Regions from separate parts of the Saccharopolyspora sp. 6M genome, predicted to be linked through region 3. Evidence: riboswitches for the same ligand, from Rfam matches in the RefSeq annotation. Region 3 holds a riboswitch; each other region holds the start of a gene.
The links. Region 3 has a riboswitch for thiamine pyrophosphate ahead of LCD31_RS04040 (thiamine ABC transporter substrate binding subunit). Riboswitches for the same ligand answer to the same signal wherever they lie in the genome.
Positions count from the first base shown of each region.

Region 1: another riboswitch for thiamine pyrophosphate. It lies ahead of thiD (bifunctional hydroxymethylpyrimidine kinase/phosphomethylpyrimidine kinase); the one in region 3 lies ahead of LCD31_RS04040 (thiamine ABC transporter substrate binding subunit).
Region 2: another riboswitch for thiamine pyrophosphate. It lies ahead of thiC (phosphomethylpyrimidine synthase ThiC); the one in region 3 lies ahead of LCD31_RS04040 (thiamine ABC transporter substrate binding subunit).

Region 1 covers NZ_JAIUJZ010000270.1:261-8,005, forward strand. Annotated here, with positions in the region: gene LCD31_RS27050 (polysaccharide pyruvyl transferase family protein) at 169-1,302, shown strand; gene LCD31_RS27055 (hypothetical protein) at 1,328-1,537, opposite strand; gene LCD31_RS27060 (TenA family protein) at 1,792-2,505, opposite strand; gene thiD (bifunctional hydroxymethylpyrimidine kinase/phosphomethylpyrimidine kinase) at 2,525-3,358, opposite strand; TPP riboswitch at 3,352-3,447, opposite strand; gene LCD31_RS27070 (hypothetical protein) at 3,480-3,752, opposite strand; gene LCD31_RS27075 (hypothetical protein) at 4,022-4,291, shown strand; gene LCD31_RS27080 (hypothetical protein) at 4,366-5,097, shown strand; gene LCD31_RS27085 (hypothetical protein) at 5,149-5,538, opposite strand; gene LCD31_RS27090 (hypothetical protein) at 5,703-5,918, shown strand; gene LCD31_RS27095 (AMP-binding protein) at 5,990-7,663, shown strand; gene orn (oligoribonuclease) at 7,721-7,745, shown strand, end outside.
Region 2 covers NZ_JAIUJZ010000169.1:3,142-10,886, reverse strand. Annotated here, with positions in the region: gene LCD31_RS21045 (LytR C-terminal domain-containing protein) at 1-604, opposite strand, end outside; gene LCD31_RS21040 (DUF3263 domain-containing protein) at 604-906, opposite strand; gene LCD31_RS21035 (peptide deformylase) at 1,277-1,855, shown strand; partial or broken gene LCD31_RS29805 (Uma2 family endonuclease) at 2,135-2,446, opposite strand; TPP riboswitch at 2,722-2,847, shown strand; gene thiC (phosphomethylpyrimidine synthase ThiC) at 2,841-4,484, shown strand; gene thiD (bifunctional hydroxymethylpyrimidine kinase/phosphomethylpyrimidine kinase) at 4,584-5,447, shown strand; gene LCD31_RS21015 (FUSC family protein) at 5,748-7,715, shown strand.
Region 3 covers NZ_JAIUJZ010000021.1:112,874-120,618, forward strand. Annotated here, with positions in the region: gene LCD31_RS04020 (ABC transporter ATP-binding protein) at 1-249, shown strand, start outside; gene LCD31_RS04025 (ABC transporter permease) at 246-1,109, shown strand; gene LCD31_RS04030 (ABC transporter ATP-binding protein) at 1,206-2,243, opposite strand; gene LCD31_RS04035 (iron ABC transporter permease) at 2,243-3,841, opposite strand; gene LCD31_RS04040 (thiamine ABC transporter substrate binding subunit) at 3,838-4,884, opposite strand; TPP riboswitch at 4,931-5,041, opposite strand; gene LCD31_RS04045 (4a-hydroxytetrahydrobiopterin dehydratase) at 5,112-5,405, shown strand; gene LCD31_RS04050 (FAD-dependent oxidoreductase) at 5,411-6,379, opposite strand; gene LCD31_RS29470 (DUF6157 family protein) at 6,822-7,253, shown strand; gene LCD31_RS04060 (acetyltransferase) at 7,276-7,731, opposite strand.

The DNA of each region.
Region 1 (7,745 bases), on a different contig from region 3:
CTTCTTCGTGCGCGCCACTCCGGGAGACTGCCGACCGGAGCAGGACCCTGCGGCCGAACGCGCCCCCGCGCGGCCGCCCCGGATGCCTCCGAGCGGGACCCACCGCGCCGGGTTGTTAGGTTCGGCGCCTACCGCGCCCAGCCGCGAACCCGAACGGTGGAGAACCCAGTGTCGAGTCCCGCAACGCACCCCACGCTGTACCTGGTCGCCACGACCGGGAACCCGAACTACGGCGACGAGCTGATCGCCGCGACCTGGCTGAAGTACCTGGCCAGAGTCGCCCCCGACAGCGAGGTGTGGCTCGACTGCCCCAACCCCGGCCCCAGCGAGGTGCTGCTCGGCCACCTGCACCCGCACGTCCGGTTCACCGACACGCTGTGGCGGCTGTGCTGGTCGGCGCCCTCCGACGAGCCGTGGGAGGTGGCGTCGTTCGTGCAGCACGCCATGATCAACCCGGGGTTGGCGCCGCACTGGCTGGCCGGGATCGAGCTCGCCGCGCGCGCCGACCTGGTGCACATCATCGGCGGCGGGTTCATCAACTCGATCTGGCCGCGGCACTACGGGCTGCTGGCGGGCGCGGTCGCCGCGGTGCGCCGCTCCGGCGGGCGGGCCGTGATGACCGGGCAGGGCCTGTGGCCGACGCCGGAGGAGGCGCGCCCGCTGGTGCGCAACCTCGCCTCGCAGTTCGAGCTGATCGACGTGCGCGACGAGCCGTCGGCCGAGCTGCTCGACTCCGCGGGCCAGCTCACCGCCACCGGCGACGACATGTTCTTCGGCATCGCCCCGGAGCTGTACCGCACCGACGACCTGCGGGACGTGATGATCTGCCTGCAGTCGGACCTGCTGGACGTCACGGTGCCCGCGCTGGCCGGGTTCCTGCTCGACACGCTGCGCGCCTGGGACGTGCGGCCCGAGCAGGTCGGCGTCATCGAAGGCATCCCGCGGGTGGACCGCGAGGTGTTCGCCCTCGTCGAGCACGACCTGCCCGGCGCCCGCTTCTACCCGTTCTCCGAGATCATGGACCACGGGCTGCCCGCCGCCGCCGGCCAGCGCTGGCTGTCGACCCGGTTCCACATGCACCTGATGGCCGCGGCCGCCGGGGCGCACGGCGTCGCCGTGTCGATCAACTCCGGGTACTACACGAACAAGCACCGGTCGCTGATCCAGCGCGGCTCCGGCTGGGGCCTCAGCGAGGGCCTCCAGGTGCCGCCGCAGCCGCGGGAAGGCGGCTACGAGCGGTCGACGCTGGACGCGCTGCAGGAGGCCAAGTCGAAGCTCGCCTGGTCCATCTACGGGGACTGAGCCGCCGGGCCGGGCGGCGGCGCGCTCAGGCCGCCGCCTGCCCGGTCTCGCAGGTGCCCTCGGCTCGGGGCCGCAGCACGTGGATGTCCGCGGACGATTTTTCAGGCTCCGTTTCCGCCTGGGCGGACTCGGCGTCCGCCCGGCGGTCGGCGATGTAGAAGGGGGCTGCGGCCAGCACCGGCACCAGCATCCCCGCCAGCATGATCAGAATTGAAGTCCCCGTACTCAAGGCCACCGAACCCCGCGCGGTGGGAGGCGGACCTCCCACGACCGAACACGCCGAACGAACGTGTCGTGAGCCTCATCGTCGTGGCTGAGGGTGTTCGTTAACACCGCTCGAAAGTGCTCCTGATCACGCTTCCCGCGAGCGCCCGCACCGCGGCTGACCACCCGCGTCACCGCCCCCGCCGCGCCGCAGGGCACGTCGCGGAGGGTGATCGGGTCCGGGTATTCGCCGCAGCGCGGAAACCGTGCCGCCGCAACGACTTCTCACGCCGGGAGCCACTGCGCCGTCGGCCACCGCTCCAGGCGCCACGCGCCGTCCCAGAACATCCACTCGTACTCGGTGGCACGCGCGAACGCGGCCAGCATCCGCTCCCGCACCGGCTCGTCGGCGGCCGCGGCCGCCCGGTCGGTGAGCTCGCGGGCCGCCAGCACCGCTTCGGCGAACTCCTCGTCGGCGTAGGTCTCGATCCACCGCCGGTACGGGTGCGCCGACACGTCGCCGACGGCGGCGAGGATCTCACTGCCCACGTGCTGGTACACCCAGAAGCACGGCAGCACCGCCGCCAGCAGCACCGGGTAGGGGTCGACCAGCGCGCTCGCCCGCAGGAACGAGGTGTAGGCGGTGCACGACGGCGAGGTCGCCACCCCCGCCAGGTCGTCCGCGGAGAGCCCGAACTCCTCGACGTAGCCCGCGTGCAACCGGCGCTCCTCCACCAGCGCGCCCCGCGCGGCCCCCGCGAGGAACGCCGCGTCCGCCGGATCCTCGGACCGGGTCGCGGCCGCCGACAGCGCCTGCGCGAACGCGATCAGGTAGCGGGCGTCCTGCACGAAATAGAACGCGAACCGCTCCCGGTCGAGGGTGCCGTCGGTGAGCGCCGCGTTGAACGGGTGCGCCACCACGGCCCGCTGCAGCTCGGCGGTGCGTTCCCAGGCGCGGGCGCAGAAACCGCCCGCGGGCGGATCGGGCAACCTGCTCATGACCTTCGTCCTTCCGATCTCACCACCAGCGGTGGAAGTGGTGCACGGGCCCGTGCCCGCGGCCCACGTCGAGGCGCTCCGCGGCCCGCAGCGCCCCGGTCAGGTAGTCCTTGCCGTCCCGCACGGCGGTCGCCCAGTCGGGCCTGCGGGGACGCAGCGCCGCGATCGCCGCGGACAGCGTGCAGCCGGTGCCGTGGTCGTTCGCGGTGTCGATCCGCTCGCTGCGCAGCCACCGCACCTCGCCGTCGCCGCGGAACAGGTCGGCGCTGGCGGGTTCCGCGCGCAGGTGCCCGCCCTTGAGCAGCACCTGCTTCGCGCCCAGGTCGGCGAGCCGCTGCGCCTGCGCGGCCATCTCGGCCAAGCCGGTGATCTCCGGCTCGCCCAGCAGGTCCGCCGCTTCCGGCAGGTTCGGGGTGATCAGGTCGACGCGCGGCAGCAGCTCGTCGCGCAGCACCGCGACCGCTTCGTCGGCGAGCAGCCGGTGGCCGCTCTTCGCGACCATCACCGGGTCCAGCACCACGTGCGGCGGGGCGTAGCGGTCCAGCACGGCGACGACCGCGCGGATCACCTCGGCGTTCGCCAGCATCCCGATCTTCACCGCGTCCACCCGGACGTCGTCGAGCAGCGTCGTGAGCTGGGCGGTGACGAACTCCGGCGGTACCTCGCGGACCTCGGCGACACCGGTGGTGGTCTGCGCGACCAGCGCGGTCACCGCGGACATGCCGTAGGCGCCGTTCGCGGAGAAGGCCTTCAGGTCCGCTTGGATGCCGGCTCCGCCGCTGGGATCGGTCCCCGCGATCGAGAGCACGTTCGGGACCCGGTCGGATCCGGGCAGGGCAGCACGAGTGGTCACGTCGGTGACGTCCCTCCGCTAGCACGAACTAGGTCAGGTTCGACGGGTCTGCTCTCAGCCCGGCCGTCCGGGCACCCCGCGTCACTGGCCCCAACCTAGCAACGGGCGTCAAGCTGCGGACTCACTCGACGAGGCCGATGATCGCGCCCGCGGTGAACCGCTCCCCCGCCCTGCCCTGCCGCCACAGCGTTCCGCTCGCCGGGGCGCGCACCGTGCGCGGGGCGCCGTCGGTCACCACCTCGGTCACCGGGGCTCCGCTGCGCACCCGGGCGCCGTCGGGGACCAGCCAGCGGGCGAGGGAACCGGGCTCCCGCGGATCGTCGTGCGGACGCGGGAAGTGCAGGTCCGTCACGGGGTGCGCCTCCGGGTTCCGCTCGCTCGACGCGCCCAGCATGGGCGGTGATCCTTCTCACCACAAGCGGGTTCCGCGCCCGGCGCCCTGGTTCGAGCGGCCCAGCACCGGGTCAGCGGCGAGTCGAGACCGCTCCGCCGAACAGCCGCTCTCACACGATCGGAGCAGCGCAGCCGCCGGTCGCCCCCGCCACGCGAATGCAACGTGCGCGCTGATCGTTCCGTCTAGAGTTCGAGATCCGGCCAGTGGACCGAAGCCGGACGAACTGCGCGCCCGCGGGTCGTCCTGACAGGTATGGGGGTGGGACGGCAATGTTCCCCGATCAAGAGCACGTGTGGTGGATCGTCGGAGCGGGCAAGCGGGTCCGGCACGCGATCACGGTGCGCCCGGGCGCCAGACCGGCCGGTGATCCGGTGCAGACCCTGTGCGATGCGACGATCAAGCTCCCGCACGAGACGTGGCCCGCCACCAAGGAACCGTCGAGCCGCCGCATCACGGAGCGTTGCGCGGAGTGCGAGCAGGCGGTCGACGAACAGCTCGCGCGTGACGGCGATCTCGTGGTCACCACCTGGGACGCCTAGGGCGAGGGAAGTCACACCGCTCAGGGCTGATCGCCTAGTGAGGCGACCCTGCGTGGCGGATTAAAGTTGACGCAATGGACACCACTGCCGACGCCCCCCAGACCGCCCGTTCCCGCCGCTCCGCCCGGCCGGATCCGGCGGAGGTATGGGCTCCGCTGGCCGGTCTCGCCGACGCCGCAGCGCAGGGCGGGACGTCCGGAGCCGTCGCCATCACCCGCGGGTTCGACCGCAACAGCAGGCTGCGCGCCAAGGCGCTGCGCGACCTGCTGGAGGAGCGCGGGGTGGCGGCCATCGAGATCACCCCGGCCGTGGGCAGCGAGCGGCTGCTCGCGGACAGCGAGATCACGTCGGTGGTGAACCTGATCGGCGCCGGTTCCTGGCAGCCGTACCGGCTGGCCGCGAAGCTGCGCGCCCCGCTGCTGGCGGTGCGCGGCGACGAGGAGGCCGGGCAGGACTCGCGGGACGTCATCGGCGTCACCGCCGCCGAGGACCGGCGCGACGTCGCCCTCTCGCACGTGGCGGTGCGCCCGGAGACCGAGGGCCAGGGCAGCCTGATCGTCACCGCCGACGGCGAGCCGATCTCGGTGCCCGGCGGTTCCGCGGTGGTCACCCTGCGGGAGCAGCGGCTGGAGGTCCGGCTCGCGGGCCCGGACTTCGCCGAGCAGACCTTCGCCGCCACCGAAGTGCGGGTGGAGACGGCTGACGCGCCGCACCGCCTGGTGCGCGACGAGCTGCCCATCGCCGACTTCGAGGGCGCGCTGACGTTCACCGCCGAGCCGGGCGCGCTGACGGTCCGCCCGGTCTGACCTGCCGCTTCCTCGCGCGGCCCCGGCGTCCGGGGCCGCGGGGAAGCGATGTCACAGCACCCGGTTCAGCAGCGCGACCAACGCCGCCAGCACCACGCCGACCAGCGCCAGCGCGAGCGGGGCGAGCGTGCCGGGGAACAGCGCGTTGGCGATCGTCCAGCCGAGCACGAACAGCGCCACCAGGCCCAGCAGCCCGATCATCGCGGTCATCAGCGGCCGGTGCCGCGGCAGCGCCCGCAGGTTCCCGCGGGCGACCGGCGTCATCCGCTGGAACGTGATCCACACCGGTAGCGCCACGAGCGCCACGACGAGCACGCCGAACAGCGAGTCGGCCCGGCTCGGCTCGTGCCCGAGGCCGAGCAGCAGGCCCAGCACGCCGACCGCGAGGACCAGCAGCACGCGGTGCAGGGTGCGCCACAGCATCCCGTCGTATCCAGCCATGATCGCAGTCTCCCAGCAGCGCTCACCCGGTGGTGGAACCCCGCGGGCACGAGCCGGTGGAATTCCAAGATTAATCAGGCGAACACCCGTCACGTCCGTGATCCTGAGTCGTCTTACCAGTGGAGGACGCACCGGACGAGCGTTCCCCCAGGGAGGGAGGCCACGTGGCTGACGACGAGAAGTGGCAGGTGAGCTGCCGCGATGTGGCGGGCAGGCGGCGGAACATGGCGGTGTACGTGAACCAGGGCAACGTCGTGGTCGTCGCTCCGCCCGGGGAGACGGCGGTGCTGGCACCATTGGAGGCGGGTCGCCTGCGGGCCGCGATCCGGGAGGCCGTGGTGGCCGCGGCGGCACCGGAACACACCATTTCGGACCGGTGAACCCTTCCCCCGCGTCGCCCCCCGAGGCATTATCTACCGATGAGTAGCTAAATCGGAGGAGACGCGTGGCGATGTGGCGACGGCCGGCGGGACGGACACGAGGCGAAGCGGCGAAGGCGGCCGTCCAGGCCGGGGCGGACCGGCTGGCCCCGACGCTGCAGACGCTGTGGCTGCTGATCAGGCAGGGCGTCGTCCGCCCGATGCGCCCGGACAAGCTGCTGCGCATCGTCTTCGCCTGGCGGCGCTGGGGCGTCACCCCCGCGCTCGGCTACGCCGTCGCCGCGATCCGGCATCCCGACCGGCCCGCCGTGATCGACGAGCGCGGCGCGCTGAGCTTCCTCGAACTGGAGCAGCGCACCACCCGCCTCGCCCGCGGGCTGCGCGCCCGCGGCATCCGGGACACCAGCCGGGTCGCGGTGCTGTGCCGCAACCACCACGGGCTCGTCGAGACCATCGTGGCCTGCGGCAAGATCGGCTCCGACGTGGTGCTGCTCAACACCGGCCTGCGCCCGCACCAGATGCGCACCGTGCTCGACGAGCAGCGGGCCGACCTGCTGATCGCCGACGTCGAATTCGTCGAGGCGCTGCCCGACCTGGAACTGGACGTGGTGCTCGCCTGGACCGAGGGCACCACTCGCAAGGCCACCCTGGAGCACCTCATCGGCAGCTCCGCCACCGGCACCCTCCCGCGCCGTCCCCGGCACGCGCGGGTCATCGTGCTCACCTCCGGCACCACCGGCACGCCGAAGGGCGCCCGCAGGCCCGCGCCGCCCGGGGTCGGGCCCGCCGCCACGATCATGTCGCGGATGCCGCTGCGCGCCGGTGAGCGGATCATGCTGGCGGCGCCGATCTTCCACACCTGGGGGCTCGCCGCGTTCCAGCTCGGCTCGGCCATCGGCGCCACCCTCGTGCTGCGCCGCAAGTTCGAACCGCAGCAGGCGCTCGCCGCCGTGCAGCGGCACCGCGCCACCGCGCTGTTCGTGGTTCCGGTGATGCTGCAGCGCATCCTGGACCTGCCGCGGGAGGCGATCGAGCCCTACGACACCTCCTCGCTGCGGATCGTGGCCGCCAGCGGTTCGGCGCTGCCCGCCGACCTCGCCACCCGGTTCCAGCGGGTGTTCGGCGAGGTCCTCTACAACTTCTACGGCTCCACCGAAGCGTCCTGGGTGAGCATCGCCACCCCGCGCGAACTCGCCGAAGCGCCCGGCACAGCGGGCCGCCCGCCGCGCGGCACCAGCGTGAAGATCCTCGACGAGCGGGGCGCGCAGGTGCCCGACGGCGAGACCGGGCGGATCTTCGTGCGCAACGACATGCTCTTCGAGGGCTACACCGGCGGCGGCGGCAAGGAGGTCCGGGACGGCATGCTCGCCACCGGTGACCTGGGCCGCATCGACGAGGCCGGCCGGCTGCAGGTGGTGGGGCGCGAGGACGACATGATCGTCTCGGGCGGCGAGAACGTGTACCCGAAGGAGACCGAGGACGCGATCGCCACCCTGCCGGAGGTCTCCGAGGTCGCCGTGATCGGCGTGGACGACGCCGAGTTCGGCCAGCGCCTCGCCGCGTACGTGGTGCTCGTCGACGGCGCCGAGCTGGACGCCGAGGCCGTGCGGGAACGGGTCCGGCCCGCGCTGCCCGGTTTCGCGCTGCCCCGCGACGTCGTCTTCCTGCCGGAACTGCCGCGCAACGCCACCGGCAAGGTCGTGCCCGCGCGGCTGCGCGAGGGTTCCGCCGATACCGAACGGTGATCTCCGCGGCGCCGGTGCGATCCCGGCGCCCGGTCGCACCGCGTTAGGCTCGGTGAGGTGAACGACCGTCTAGTGTGGATCG
Region 2 (7,745 bases), on a different contig from region 3:
CGGGGCTCGCGGGGGCGAGGCCGTCGAAGCGCGGTTCGGCGCGGGCCTGGAACGCGGCGGCGATCTCCTTCGCCTGCGCCTCCTCCGGCGTGCCCGGCCGGTAGTACACCGTGGTGGTGGGGATGACGCCCTGCGAGTAGTTGCCGACCTCCGGCACCTCGTAGCCGGCGCCGCGGAACTCGTCCGCGGCCCGGTGCGCCAAGCCCTTGATGGTGCTGTTGTTGTAGACCCGCACCACGATCCGCTGCCGCTGGTGGTCCGAGCCGGTCGAGTCCGACCCCGGCGAGTCCGGGCGCGGCTGGTTCGCGGGCGGCACCTGCGGTTCCGGGTCGGGCGTCTGCGCGGGCGGTTCCTCCGCGGCGGGCGGCGGTTCGGCGGCCGACGAGGTGGGCGGCTGCGCGGCACTCGTCGGGGCGGGCGGCAGCGGCGGCAGCGGCGCCGAGGTCTGCTGCTGGTCCACCGGCGGCGCGGCCGCGTCGTCGTCGGACCCGCCGGAGACCAGCGTCGTCAGGCCGATCACGGCCGATAGCGCGCCCGCGCCGATGAGGGCGATACCGCCGATCTTCGCGGCGGACGGGCTGGTCGGGGGTTCCCCGGAAGTCATCAGTGCCACTCGATTCCCAGTCGGCGGGCCTGCCGGGCGCGCTGCCGACTCGCCCGCACCTTGCGCAAACGTTTGATCAGCATCGGATCGGCCCGGACGGCCGCCGGATCGTCCAGCAGATCGTTCAGCACCTGGTGGTACCGGGTGCCGGACATGTCGAACAGCTCGCGGATGGCCCGTTCCTTGCCGCCCGCGCCCTTCCACCACTGCCGCTCGAACGCGAGGATGCTCAGCTCGCGGTCGCCGAGCTCCTGCCCCGCCGCGGGCTCCGGAGCGTCCGAAGTGGACTCATCGGGGGGGATGCGCGGCAGCGGCTCGGTGGGCGGGTCGACCGCCCGCAGGTGCCTGCCGGACGCGGGTTCGCCCACCGCCGCGCGACCCTCGGTACGCGCCAGTTCCTCGCACTGCCGGGCTATCTCGTGCACGGTCAGCATCTGGGCGGCGTCCATCTGGCTCCTCGCGTCGCGATCCGGGGATCCCCGCGTTCGCCGAATCACACGGGTGTGATTCCGGGCCCATTACATCACGCGCGCCCGCCCGCCGTGCGCGGCCAACACGCCCTCCGCGGAGATCCGCGGGCACCTCGGCGAAGATCACTCCGACGGGCGGCGCCCAGCCGAGCGCAGCCACTCCCGAGGCGGTCCGGAGACGGCAACCGATACCCTCCGCCGCATGGCTGTTCACCCGATCCGCATCGTGGGCGACCCGGTGCTGCACCACCCCACGCGCCCCGTCGAGCGGTTCGACGACGCGCTGCGCACCCTCGTCGAGGACATGTTCGAGACGAACACCGCCGCGAACGGCGCCGGGCTGGCGGCCACCCAGATCGGCGTGGACCTGCGGGTCTTCGTCTACGACTGCCCCGACGACGAGGGGGTCCGGCACCGCGGCGTCGTGGTCAACCCGGTGCTGGAGACCAGCGAGATCCCGCAGACCATGCCCGACCCCGAGGACGACTGGGAGGGCTGCCTGTCCGTCCCCGGCGAAGCGTTCCCCACCGGCCGGGCGAGCTGGGCGAAGGTCACCGGCTTCGACGTGGACGGCGCGCCGGTCGAGGTGGAGGGCACCGGGTTCTTCGCCCGCTGCCTGCAGCACGAGACCGACCACCTGGACGGGCACCTCTACCTGACCCGGCTCGTCGGGCGGAACGCGCGGGCCGCGAAGAAGGCCGTCAAGCGCAACGGCTGGGGAGTCCCCGGCCTCTCCTGGGACCCGGCGGTCGAAGGCGATCCGTTCGCTGAGGAGGATTGAGCTCCTCCCGTTCCGCAGGGGGTGGGTGGCGGGTGGTCCTGTTGATCGGGTGGTCGTCAGCTCAGCGGCTTCGCCGCTGACAGGAAAGAGACGCGGACCCGTCGCGCGAGGTCGGGTCGGGTGGGGCCGGTCAGCGGGGGAAGGCCTCGGTTTCCAGGGTGACGGTGAACGGGGCGGGCAGGTCGAGCGGTTTGCCGAACGGGACCGAGTGCGATTCGCGGTAGGCCTCTCGCCGTCCGGCTCGGAGAACAGGGTGATCGTGGGCCAACGCGGCGCGAAGCGGTCGATGAGCAAGTAGAACGGGATGCCGGCCTGGGCGTACGCACGGAGCTTGGTCGTCCGGTCGGTGTCGGCATTGCTCTTCGAGGTGATCTCGACCGAGAGCAGCGCGTCCTCCCCCGGGAGCACGACCGCTGGAGTCATCCGCTCGCGGAGCACGACGAGGAGATCGGGCACCACGATCCGCGAGCTCGACGGCAGGGCGATGCCCTGGGTCTGCAGGACCTCCCAATCGTCGGGCAACGCCCGCACCAACGCCTTGTTCACGCGGCTGCCGATGAGGTCGTGGTTCTGGTCCGGCGGCGGGGACATCACGATCCTCTCTTCGATGATCTCCGCGCGCCAACCTTCGGGAAGATCGAGGCCGTTCCAGACCTCGACGAACGTCTCCCAGGACGATTCCTGGAGCACCGGGGCAGCACTCGCAGCGCGGTCACCTCCTGTGCCGGTGTTGTCACGCACCGCATCCTCCCGGTCTGACAAGGTTTCGTTTTCCCTGCTAGACAGCCTAGTGTCGATCAGCTTCGCCGTCACCGGCACGAACCGGGACTTGGCAGGGCGGCATCACGGGGCTAGCCTCGGCGCCGACAACTGATCGCGGGAGCTCGCACCGGAAGCGGGCTGAGAGGGCGGCTGGATCATCCGATCCGGGGCCGCCGACCGCCCGAACCTGACCGGATAATGCCGGCGTAGGGAGTGAACGGCCGTGGCCGACGTGCGTCCTGAACCGTCCTCTGTGGACTCCGATTCCCCTGGTGTGACCACCGGACCGATCAGCGGGTCCCGCAAGGTGCACCGCGAGGTCGGCGACCTGCGGGTGCCCGCCCGCCGCATCGAGCTCAGCAACGGCGAGCACCTCGACGTCTACGACACCTCCGGGCCCTACACCGACGACGCCGCCACCATCGACGTGCACGCGGGCCTGCCCCGCACCCGCGACGGCTGGCACCGCGAGCACCCCACCCAGCTGGCCGCCGCCAAGGCCGGGGTGATCACCCGCGAGATGGAGTTCGTCGCCGCCCGCGAGGACCTGCCCGCCGAGTTCGTCCGCGACGAGATCGCCCGCGGCCGCGCGGTGCTGCCCGCCAGCCACCGCCACCCCGAGAGCGAACCGATGATCATCGGGAAGAAGTTCCTGGTGAAGGTGAACGCGAACATCGGGAACTCCGCGGTGACCTCCTCGGTGCCCGAAGAGGTCGAGAAGATGGTGTGGGCCACTCGCTGGGGCGCCGACACGATCATGGACCTGTCCACCGGCAAGCGGATCCACGAGACCCGCGAGCGCATCCTGCGCAACTCGCCGGTGCCGGTCGGCACGGTGCCGATCTACCAGGCGCTGGAGAAGGTGAACGGCGACCCGGCGAAGCTCACCTGGGAGATCTACCGGGACACCGTGGTCGAGCAGTGCGAGCAGGGCGTGGACTACATGACCGTGCACGCCGGGGTGCTGCTGCGGTACGTGCCGCTGACCGCGCAGCGCGTCACCGGGATCGTCTCCCGCGGCGGTTCGATCATGGCCGCCTGGTGCCTGGCGCACCACCGGGAGAGCTTCCTGTACGAGCACTTCTCCGAGCTGTGCGAGATCCTCCGCGAGTACGACGTCACCTTCTCGCTCGGCGACGGGCTGCGGCCCGGCTCCATCGCCGACGCCAACGACCGCGCCCAGTTCGCCGAGCTGGAGACCCTCGGCGAGCTCACCGGGATCGCCCGGGCGCACGACGTGCAGGTGATGATCGAAGGCCCCGGGCACGTGCCGATGCACAAGATCGCGGAGAACGTGCGGCTGGAGGAGGAGCTGTGCGACGAGGCGCCGTTCTACACCCTCGGCCCGCTCACCACGGACATCGCGCCCGCCTACGACCACATCACCTCCGGCATCGGCGCGGCGATGATCGCGCAGGCCGGGACCGCGATGCTCTGCTACGTCACGCCCAAGGAGCACCTCGGGCTGCCGGACCGGGACGACGTGAAGACCGGCGTGATCACCTACAAGATCGCCGCGCACGCCGGTGACCTCGCCAAGGGGCATCCGCGGGCGCAGGAGTGGGACGACGCGCTGTCCCGGGCCCGCTTCGAGTTCCGCTGGACCGACCAGTTCAACCTGGCGCTCGACCCGGACACCGCGAAGGCGTACCACGACCAGACGCTGCCCGCAGAACCCGCGAAGACCGCGCACTTCTGCTCGATGTGCGGGCCGAAGTTCTGCTCCATGAAGATCACCCAGGACGTCCGCGACTACGCCAAGGAGCACGGCCTCACCAGCGTCGAGGCGATCGAGGAAGGCATGCGGGAGAAGTCCGAGGAGTTCACCGGTTCCGGCGGCGAGGTCTACCTCCCCATCGTGAGCTGATCGGGATGACGGACGCGGTGGGCGGCGCTCCGGTGTTTCGCATCGGCAGGTTCCGCACGGGCCGGATCGACGGCGGGACGGGGTCGTAGCATGGGCCGGATGCACGAGACACCCGGCCACCTGCGACGACCCGCGCACGACACGGCCCCGCCGACGGCGCTGACCATCGCCGGGTCGGACTCGGGCGGCAGCGCGGGGATGCACGCCGACCTGCGGGCGTTCTTCTCCTGCGGGGTGCACGGCATGACGGCCGTGACCGCGGTGACCGTGCAGAACACCGTCGGCGTCACCGGGCTGGTGGAGATCCCGCCGGAGACGGTCGCCGCGCAGATCGGCGCCGTCGCCACCGACATCGGGGTGGACGCGGCGAAGACCGGGGTGCTGTCCTCGGCCGCGACCATCGAAGCGGTGCTCGCCGCCTGCGACGAGCACGGCATCGGCCGCGGCCGGCGCACCCCGTTCGTCGTGGACCCGGTCGCCGCTTCCCGCAGCGGAGAACCGCTGCTGCGCCCGGACGCGCTGGACGCGCTGCGCGACGAGGCCTTCCCGCGGGCGACGCTGGTGACGCCGAACCTGGACGAGGTGCGGCTGCTCACCGGCATCGACGCGCGCAGCCGGGACGACCTGCTGGACGCGGCGAAGGCCGTGCACGACTTCGGACCGGACTGGGTGCTGATCAAGAGCGGGCACCTGCTGGACGACCCGGAGTGCGTGGACCTGCTGTTCGACGGCACCGACGCGATCCAGCTGCCCGGGCCGCGCTACTCGACGGTGCACACGCACGGGGCGGGCGACGTGTTCGCCTCCGCGATCACCGCGGCGCTGGCGAAGGGCGCGTCGATGCCGGACGCGGTCGCCGCGGGCAAGCGGTTCGTGACGCGCAGCGTGGAGCACGCCTACCCCCTCGGCGCCGGCGTCGGGCCGGTGTCGACGTTCTGGCGGGTGAGCCCGCGCTCGTTGTGAGCGGGGCGTCCCCGGCCGCCGGAGCGCGCTGGGTACCGTCGCCGTCGGAGCAGCCGCCCGCGGCACCCGCGGCCGCGAACGGCCCAGCGGACACGCCACGAACGGGCTTGAGATACCGAATCGGGTGATTTTCGCCCGCGCGGGTAACTCACAAGGCGGGTCACGTCGACATAGAGCGTGAGGCTCGCAGCCCCCGCCGCGCTCCCGAGCGACGGCGCCGCGTGCGCTGCGCCCGTCCCGCACAGGCAACGAGAACGTCAGGAGCGAAGCGCCGCCGTGGCAGCACCCGGGTGGACGACCATGAAGGACCGGCTCCTCGCCGGGCTCAACACCGAGGCCGGCGCCCCCGACCTCCGACGACGCCAGTACGCGATGGCGGTGCTGGTCACCGCGGTGGTCGCCACCGCCGTCGGCTGGCTGCTGGACCTGCGCACCCCCGCGCTCATCGGCGGGCTCACCGCGGTGTTCGCGCTGGTCGCCGCGGGCGGGCAATCGCTGCGCTCCGACCTGCACCGGTTCTCCTGGTTCGGACCGGCGCTGGTGCTGGTCGTGGCGGTGGGGCCGCTGCTCCGCGAGATCCCGGTGCTGGCCGGGCTGCTGGTGGCGGCCGTCGTGTTCGGCTCCGGCATGCTGCCCGCCCTCGGCGAGCAGTACCGGGTCAGCGGCCAGACCTTCGCCGCGGCCACCCTCGTGTCCACCACCACCGGCATCGGATCCGGCGAACCCGCCTGGATGCTGTTCCTGTCCACCGGGGCGGGTGCGGTGTTCGCCCTGGTGCTGCGGGTGCTCATCGGCATCGGCGATCCGACCCGCGCCACCCGGCACGCCGTGGCCCGGACCCTGCTCGAACCCGGGCCGGGCGTGCTGGAGATCGCCGCGAGCGCCTGGCGCGCCGACGGGTCGAGCACCTGGCTCGGGCAGGTCCTCGCCGGGGCGGCCCGGTTCCGCGCCGCCCGCGAAACGCTGCTCGCCCAAGCCCAGCGGGCCGACCGGATCGAAGCGGAACGGCTGCACCGCATCGTCGTCGAAGCGGACCTGGTCGCCGCCGAACTCGCCCGCGCGGTGCGCTCCCGCGCCTGCACCGGGCTGCCCGCGATGGCCCGCGTCGACCCGGCGCAGGCCGTCGTCGCCGCGGGCGGCAGGCAGGACCTGCCCGAAGCGGTGCGCGGCATGAACGAAGGGCTCGACCGGATCCGCGGCGCCGTCGTGCAGCGCACCGAGGTCGCGGCCAGCCCGCCCGCGCCCGGTGGCCGCCGCCAGCGCGCCATCGGCGGCGTCAAGGCGCACCTGTCGCTGCGGTCCTCGCTGTTCCGGCACGCGCTGCGCTGCACGCTGGCCGTCGCCGTCGGCATGGTGATCGTGCTGCTGCTGGACGACCCGTCCGCGTCCACGCTGCTGCTGGCGCTGTACGTGGTGCTGGCGCCCGCGGCGCGGGACAGCATGAACGGCGCGCTGGAGCGCACCGGCGGCGCGGTGCTCGGCGTGGTGGTGCTGGCCGCGCTGATCACCCTGCTGCCCGGGGTGTACCTGCTGGTGCCGGTGATCGTCGTCGGCATGCTGCTCGGGGTGGAGCGGCTGCGCACCGACTACCAGGTGCTGCTGAGCTCGCTGATCGCGGTGACCGTGATCGACCAGGCGATGCGGCTGGACCGGCCGCTCGCGAACATCGCGATCAGCTTCGCGTCCAACACGGCCGTCGGCGCGGCCATCGCGCTCGGCGTCGGCTACATCAGCTTCATCGTGCTGCCCAGCAGCATGGTGCCGGACGTGCGCGGGGCCATCCGCTCCACCGTGTGGTCGGTGTCCGAGCTGCTGCGCAGCGTGCGGGCCGCCGGGCAGGGCCACGAGGTGCGCGCCGCCATGCAATCCGCGCACGTGCTGGCGCTGCGGCGCACCCAGGACCTGCTGGGCATGCCCGCGCTGCTGGACGAACCGGACTCGGACGAGGACCCGCAGACCACGCGGGCCGCGGCGATCGCGCTGGACGCGCTGCGCCAGGACGTGGCGACGCTGGCGTTCCGGCCCGAGGGCGAACTCGCCGTGGCGGTGCCCGCGCTCAAGGCGGTGGACCAGCTGCTCAGCGGGCGGAGCAACCCGAAGATCCCGGACATCCAGTCCGCCGGGGCGCCCGCGACGGAACTGCTGGCCAGCTCGCTGGTGGAGAACGCGCTGCACGCGCGCTCGGCGATCGACCAGACCCTCGGCAACGAGCCGTGGAAGAGCTACACGATCAACTTCGTGCGGACCGAACGGCTCCGCATCCGCTGATCACCGGGTGACCGGCCCGCCCGCCCCGGC
Region 3 (7,745 bases):
CTGCTGGAATCGGGCGGACCGCACCTGATGATCTCCACCCCGGACCTCGATGCCGGGCTGGACGCGCTGCGGGACAGCGGGATCTCCGCCCGGGCGGAGCAGGGCGCGCTGCGCGTGGAGCTGTCCGAAGTGGACGCTCCAGAAGTGGTGGCGACGCTGGTCCGCGCCGAAGTCGGGGTGCACGAGGCACGACGCGGACGTGCGGGCCTGGAAGACCTGTTCGCCCGGCTCACCGAGGAGGAATCATGACCGCCACCGCACCGGCCGAGGTGGCCGAGGCGCCGAAGGCGCGCCGCTCAGCACCGCTGGGGCGGGTGCTGTTCGCGGAGTTCCGCTGGGTGCTGCGGCGACCGCGGAACCTGCTCGCACTGCTGATGCTGGCGGGGCTGCCAGTGCTGATCGGCGTGGGCATCGCGTTGACCGGCGGGCCCGGTGGTGGTGGCGGGCCGTCGGTGTTGAGCGCGGTCGCGGGCAACGGGCTGGTGCTGCCGGTGGCGAGCATCGTGCTGGCGCAGACGATGCTGCTGCCGCTGGTGGTGGCGATGGTCGCGGCGGACGCGATCGCGGGCGAGGCTTCGCACGGCACGCTGCGAGGGCTGCTGATCGCGCCGATCGGCCGGGTCCGCTTGGTGGGGGTGAAAGCGGCGGGCGTGCTGCTGATGGTGCTGCTGTCGGTGCTCGTGCTGGCGGTCAGCGGCCTGCTCACCGGTTTGATCATCGTCGGCGGTGACGGCCTGGTGACGTTGTCCGGCACCACGCTGTCGATCGGGGCGGCGCTGGTGCGCATCCTGCTGGCGGTGCTGTGGTGCGCGGCGCAGATGGCTGCGGTCGGGGCGGTGGCATTGGCGCTGTCCTCGTTGACCGAGCACCCGCTGGTGGTGATGACCGGGACGATGGCGGGGCTGATCGTGTTCGGCGTGCTGGGGACCGTGCCTTCGCTGGAGTGGATGCGTCCGCTGCTGATCACCACCGACTGGTCGGCCGTGATCGACGTGCTGCGGGATCCGATCTTCACGGACACGTTGTCCACGGGACTGCTGCGCGCAGGGTGCTACCTGGCCATCGGCCTCTCGGCGACGGTGCTGCGCATGGTCACCCGGGACGTCTGACCCGGGCGGGGCCGGCACGGTGGGTCCACGACCGGGGACCACCGCGCCGGTGCGCGTACCCCATCGGGCGCGCGAGGCCGGGGCGACCCGGCTCGGTCAGTCGCCACCGACGAGCGCGACGCCGTCGGGGTCGAGGCGCAGTCCGACCTCGTCGCCGACCGCGGGGGCGTCGGCGATGTGCGCGACGGCCTCCACCTGACCGAGTTCCGGTACGGCGACCGCGAGCCGGACGTGGTCGTGCCGGTGCACCCGTTCCCGCACCTCCCCCAGCGGGCCCGTCGCACCGGGATTTCCGGGCCGGGTGCCCCGGGCGCGAACTCCGGCGGCGCGCAGCCCGAGCCGCGCCGGACCGTCCTTCGCGGTCACGTCGACGGTGCCCAGCGCGCACGTCGCCACGCCGTCGCGGACCTCCGCGGGCAGGAACGTGGTGCAGCCGAGGAACGCGGCCACCTCCTCGTCCGCCGGGTGCCGCCACAACAGGTCGGGAGTGTCGGCTTGCAAGATCGTGCCGCGGGACATCACGGCGACCCGGTCGGCGAGGGTGAACGCCTCGTCGTGGTCGTGCGTGACGACGAGTGCGGTCGAGTCGCCGCGGCCGAGCAGCGCCGCCAGGTCCACCGCGAGCCGTTCCCGCAGCATCCGGTCCAGCGCGGAGAGCGGTTCGTCCAGCAGCAGGAGCTCCGGATCGGCGGCGAGCGCGCGGGCCAGCGCGACCCGCTGCGCCTCGCCTCCGGACAGGTCGGTGACCCGGCGGTCCTCGTAGCCGGCCAGCCCGACCAGCTCCAGCAGCTCGGCGACGCGCGCCGTTCGCTCCGCACCGCCGACGCCGCGCATCCGCGGCCCGAACGCCACGTTGCCCGCCACGTTCCGGTGCGGGAACAGCTGCCCGTCCTGGAAGACCAGCCCGAACCGGCGGTGGTGCACCGGCACCGAGGCGAGGTCCCGCCCGTTCCACCGCACCTCGCCCGCGGTGGGCCGTTCGAGCCCGGCGACCGCTCGCAGCAGGGTCGACTTCCCGCAGCCGGACGGTCCGAGCAGCGCCAGCACTTCGCCGTCCAGCACGGAGAGCCGCACGTCGCGCACCACCGTGGTGCCGCCGAAGCGGACGGTGAGCCCTTGCACTTCCAGCCCCATCAGAAGTCCTCCACGGCGTCGGTGCCCACCCGCAGCCGCTCGATGAGCACCACGCCGAGCACGGTGACGACCATCAGCAGCGCGCAGGCGGCGTAGGCGAGTTGCGAGTTGAGTTCGCCCGGCCTGCCGAGCAGCCGCGCAATGGCCACCGGCAGCGTCGGCGCATCGGGCCTGGCGAGGAAGCTGGTGGCGCCGAACTCCCCGAGCGCCACGACGAACCCGAACCCGGCGGCGGCCAGCACGGAACGCACCGCGAGCGGGAAGTCGATCTCGCGCCGCACCCGCCACGGCCCGGCGCCGAGCGTCGCCGCGGCCTGCCGCAGCCGGTCGTCGATGGCCCGCAGCACCGGCAGCACGGTGCGGATCACCAGCGGTGTCACCACCAGGGCCTGCGCGAACGGCACGAGCAGCGGCGAGGTGCGCAGCTCGCCGGGCAGCGAGCCGAGCGTGATCAGGTAGCCGAAGCCGACCGTCACCGCGGACACCCCCAGCGGCAGCATCAGCGCGAGGTCGAGGCTCTCCGCGACGAACCTGCGGCGCACGGCGACGAGCACGAACGAGGCGAGCAGCCCGAGCAGCAGCGCCATCCAGGTGGCGTCGACCGCGGTGCGCACCGAGTTCAGCGCGGCTTCGAGCCCGGTGACCTCCAGGGTCCCGGGCTGCCCGGTGCCCAGCAGCGCGCGGTAGCCCGCGAGCCCCCACCCGTCCCTGGTGGACACCGACCGCGCCAGCAGGGAGACGATCGGCGCGAGCAGCCCGCACAGCACCGCACCGGCGAGCCCGACGATCCACCACTCGGCGCCTTGCGGCGGCCGGGCGGTGGTCGCGGGCGCGCGCAGCCGCAGCGCGGTCTCCCGACGGCGGCGCGCGATGGTGGCCACGAGCAGGGCGGCGACGACGGCGACCAGCTGCAGCAGGGACAGCGCCGCGGCGCCGGGCAGGTCCAGCAGCTGCACGGTGCGCAGGTAGATCTCCGTCTCCAGGGTGCGCAGCCGACCGCCGCCGAGCACCAGCACCACCCCGAAGCTGGTGGCGCTGAACAGGAACACGACGGCCGCCGCCGATCCGAGCGCGGGCAGCAGCGCGGGCAGCGTCACCGAGGTGAAGGTGCGCAGCCGCCCGGCTCCCAGCGATCGGGCGGCGTCCTCCATCCGCCGGTCCAGGTGCCCCCACAACCCGCTGACGGTGCGCGCGACGACGGCGACGTTGAAGAACGCGTTGGCCAGCACGATCGGCAGCACTCCCCCGTCGGCGCCGAACAACGCGCGGAAGGCCATGCCCACGACGATCGTCGGCAGCACGAACGGCACGGTCACCGCGACCCGCAGCAGCCCTGTGCCGGGCAGGACGAGCCTGGCGAGCACGTAGGCGAGCGGCAGCCCGCAGAGCAGCGCGACCGCGGTGGACGCGGCGGCCTGCCCGAGGGTGAAGCCGACGAGCCGCCAAGTGGCCGGCTCGGCGAGCACCGCTCCGACGTCGCCGCGCACGCCCAGCCCGATGATCGCCGCGACGGGCCAGGCGAAGAAGACCCCGAGGAAGCCGAGGACGACCGCCGCGGCCAGCGCCACCGGAACCCGGCGGCGGAGTTCGCCGGTCATCCCCGGACCAGCGTCCGCCACTGCTCGACCCACCGGTCCCGGTTGTTCTCCACCTCGTCGGCGGGCAGTTCCGCGGGCCGCGACGGCAGCGGCGCGCTGGCCGCCCAGCCTTCGGGCAGCGGCACCCCGTCGACCGCGGGGTACACGTACATCTGGTCGGCGACCTGACCTTGGAACTCGGGCGAGAGCAGGAAGTCCACCACTTCCCGCGCCGCCTGCGGGTCCTTCGCGCCGGTGAGCACGCCCGCGTACTCGACCTGCCGGTAGCAGGTGTCGAGCAGGGCCTTGGTGCGCGGCGCACCGTTCTCGTCGACCTCGGCGGCGGGCGAGGACGCGTAGGACAGCACGATCGGTCGCGGCCCCTGGCCGGTGGAACCGGAGAAGTCCTGGTTGTAGGCCTCTTCCCAGCCGGAGGACAGCCGCACGCCGTTGGCGTCGAGGGCGCGCCAGTAGTCCTGCCAACCGGGCTCGCCGAAGGCGTCGATGGTGCCGAGCAGGAACGCCAATCCAGGGGAGGACGTCGTCGGGTCCGGCATCGAGGTCAGGTCCCGGTAGCGGGGATCGGTGAGGTCGCGCAGCGTCGTCGGCTCCGGCAGCCGGTGCGCGGCGAACCAGGCGGTGTCGATGTTGAGGCACACGTCGGCGACGTCGACGGCGGTGAGCCGGTTCTGCTGGTCCTGGGCGTAGCGCTGCGGTCCGCGGTCGGCGGCGGCGGGCCGGTACGGGGCGAACACGTCGGCGCGCAGCGCGCGGGAGGCGAAGGTGGAGTCCACGCCGTAGGCGACGTCGCCGAGCGGTGCCGCCTTGGACAGCGCCAACTTGTTGGTCAGCTCTCCGGCGTCACCGCTGTTGCGGATCTCCAGGTGGATGCCGCTGCGCTTCTCGAAGTCGGCGAGCAGCGCCGGGTCGGCGACGAACGAGTCGTGCGCGACGAGGGTGACGGTGCGCGCCGCGGTGTCATCGCCGGAGCTCCCGATGAGCGAACATCCGGTGGTGAGCGCGGCGGCGGCGAGTGCCGCGGCCCAGCGCAGTAAGGGGTTCAACGGTCCTCCCGAGTAGCACACCGGTCTCGGCCACGCGTGCGAACTCGAGCTGATCGCGACACCTCCCTGCGCCGGCATGATCCGGTTCAGGTGCGGACGGTCGAGGGGATGCGCCCCTCCTCTCAGCCCAGCGCGCTGGACTCCCGTGGCGACCGGCAGTCTACGTGCCGCCACCGAGCCGGGGGTCGACGGTCGCGTTCCGGCCGTCCGACGACCACCATGTGGGCATGACCGAACTGCTGAACGACACCCAGGTCGCCGAATCGCTGTCCCGGCTACCGGAGTGGGCCCAGGACGGCACCACGATCGTGCGGAGCGTGGAGTTCGCGAGCTTCCCGCAGGCCATCCAGGCGGTGAACCGGGTCGCGGAGATCGCGGAGAGCGAGAACCACCACCCGGATCTGGACATCCGCTGGCGCACCGTCGTGTTCGCCCTCTCGACGCATTCGGCGGGTGGCCTCACCGCGAAGGACTTCACGCTGGCGGAGGAGATCGACGGGGTGGTCGACGCGTTGACGTGAGCCGGTCAGCGCACCGGTCGGCCGAGGACGAGCCCGGCGGCTTCGGCGGCGCAGCCCCAGGACAGCGACACCCCGCAGCCGGAGTGCCCGTAGTCGTGCACGACGGTGGCGCCGCCGAACCGTTCGGTTTCGAGCCGCACGGCGTCGCGCCCGGGGCGCAGTCCGACGGTCTCGCCGAGGACTTCGGCGCCGGCGAGCAGCGGTTCGACCTGCGCGCAGCGGCGCAGCACGGCGGCGCTGTCGTCGCGGTCGTGTGCGCGGGACCAGTCGTGCTCGCCCGCGACGCCGCCGAGCACGACTTGGTCGCCGTGCGGGACGTACGAGGTGAACTCGGGTCCGGCGCCGACTTCGACGAAGTACTCGCTGATGCCGGGGTTGCGGACGAGGACGTGCTGCCCCCGCACGGGCCGCACGCCGGGGTCGCCGACGAGCTCGTGCGCGCCGACCCCGGTGCAGTTGACGATGCGGTCCGCTTCGGCCGCGGCGTCGGCCAGCGAGGACACCGGGCTGATCAGCAGTTCGCCGCCGGCGGCGAGCAGTCTCCCGGTGAGGTGTTCGAGGTAGCGCGGCATGTCGATCAGCGGGAGCGTCGCCCGGTAGCCGCTGCGGAACCCGGCGGGCAGCTCGTCCGGGGTGCAGCGGCGCAGGTCGGGCAGCAGCAGCGCTTCGGGCGGCAGCTGGTCGCCGAGGTCGACGCGGGCGGCCATCCGCCCGGTGGCGAGGTGCACTCCGCTGGTGTCGTCGGCGGCCAGTTCGACCAGCGCGCGGTAGGTGTCGGCGACCCACCGGCGCACCCGGTCGGCGGGTTGCAGCAGCGCCGGCCCCCAGATCGCGCCGGCGACGGCGGAGGTGGTGTCGGCGGGTGGCTCGTCGGTGCGCACGCGCACCGGCACGCCGGATTCGGCGAGGATCACGGCGGTGCTGAGCCCGCTCACCCCGGCTCCGATGACCAGGACGGTCCCGTTGGCGGCCATTTCGGCACGCTAGCAGCGTTGCCCGCCGCGCACGGCCTGCTCGGGGCGGGTTTCGCGGCCGCTCGGCGCGGTCCTAGTCCTCGACGATGGTGATCGTGCCGGTGCCGCCGCAGTTGCTGCACCCCTTGCCGTTGCAGTCTCCGCAGATCAAGGTGATGTGCTGCATGCGCACAACGTAAATCGCCTGGTCATGGCGTGCGACTCAGCTGTGCCGGGGTGCGCCGCCCGCAGTTCGCGGCGGGCCGCGCTGCGCTACCGACCCCGCACGCCTTTCACTCGGACGTGCCCGAGCGGGGTGCGGCGGCGGGTCGGGGAATCGCGTTCGCCGGGTGTTCGTCATCGATCGGGGGTCAGCCGATCGCGGTCCGAGGCAAGGAGCACCGGAATCGAGGAACGGCCGCTTCCCCATCCGCCGTCGGTCCCCCGGCGTACCGTTCCGGGCGTGGAACGGGTCGATCGCACGAACACGTTTATCGAGGTGGCCGAGGACTGCCCGGTCACCACCGCGACGGTGCCCCCGCTGAACGCAGAGGCGCCGTCGGTGGCAGCGCGCACCTACCGGCTGATCGCCGAGCACCCGTACGAGTTCACGTCCGGTGACGTCATCTTCACCGTCTTCGCGGACCGCGCCGCCATCCCGGACGAGGAGCGGGCGGACGCCCGCCGGGAGTTCTTCGCGCGGAGCAGGGCCTGCCTGCGCTCCTCGCCGCTGGGCAAGCGCTACGGCTGGGGCATCCACGCAGACGCCCGCGGCCGCCTGGCCCTGTACGCCGTGGACGGCCCGGAGTACGCGGAGTTCACCTCGGGCCGGCGCACCGGCGAGTCAGGCGAACCGATCACCTGCACCAAGGCGCTGCGCAGCACCCGAGCCTGAACCCGGGGCGACGAGCGGCCGGTCACCGCGCCCGCCCGTCGCGGGACATCCGCAGCAGCGGGTACGGACGCCCCGCATCGTCGAGCTCGCTGCGGCCGGTGACGGTGAACCCGTGCCGGAGGTAGAACCCGACGGCCTGCTCGTTCTGCTCGTTGACGTCCACGGACGTCACCCCGAGCTCGGCCACCGCGTGCGCGAGGAGGGCTCGGCCCACTCCTCGCCCGCGGTGCGCCGCGTCGACGAACAGCATCTCCAGGCTCGTCCCGGACGTGCCCGCGAAACCGACCGGCGCACCGCCGAGTTCGGCGACGCTGAGCCGCACCTGCGGGAAGTGCCCGACGGGCAGGCGTTCCTCGATCTCCGCACGGTGCCGCGGATCGAGGAACGCGTGGGTGGCATCGACGGCGCTGCGCCAGATCCGCACGAGTTCCGGGTGCTCCTCGGGCCCCGTCGAGTCGCGGATCCTCGGCTCAGCCACGACGACCTGCGCGA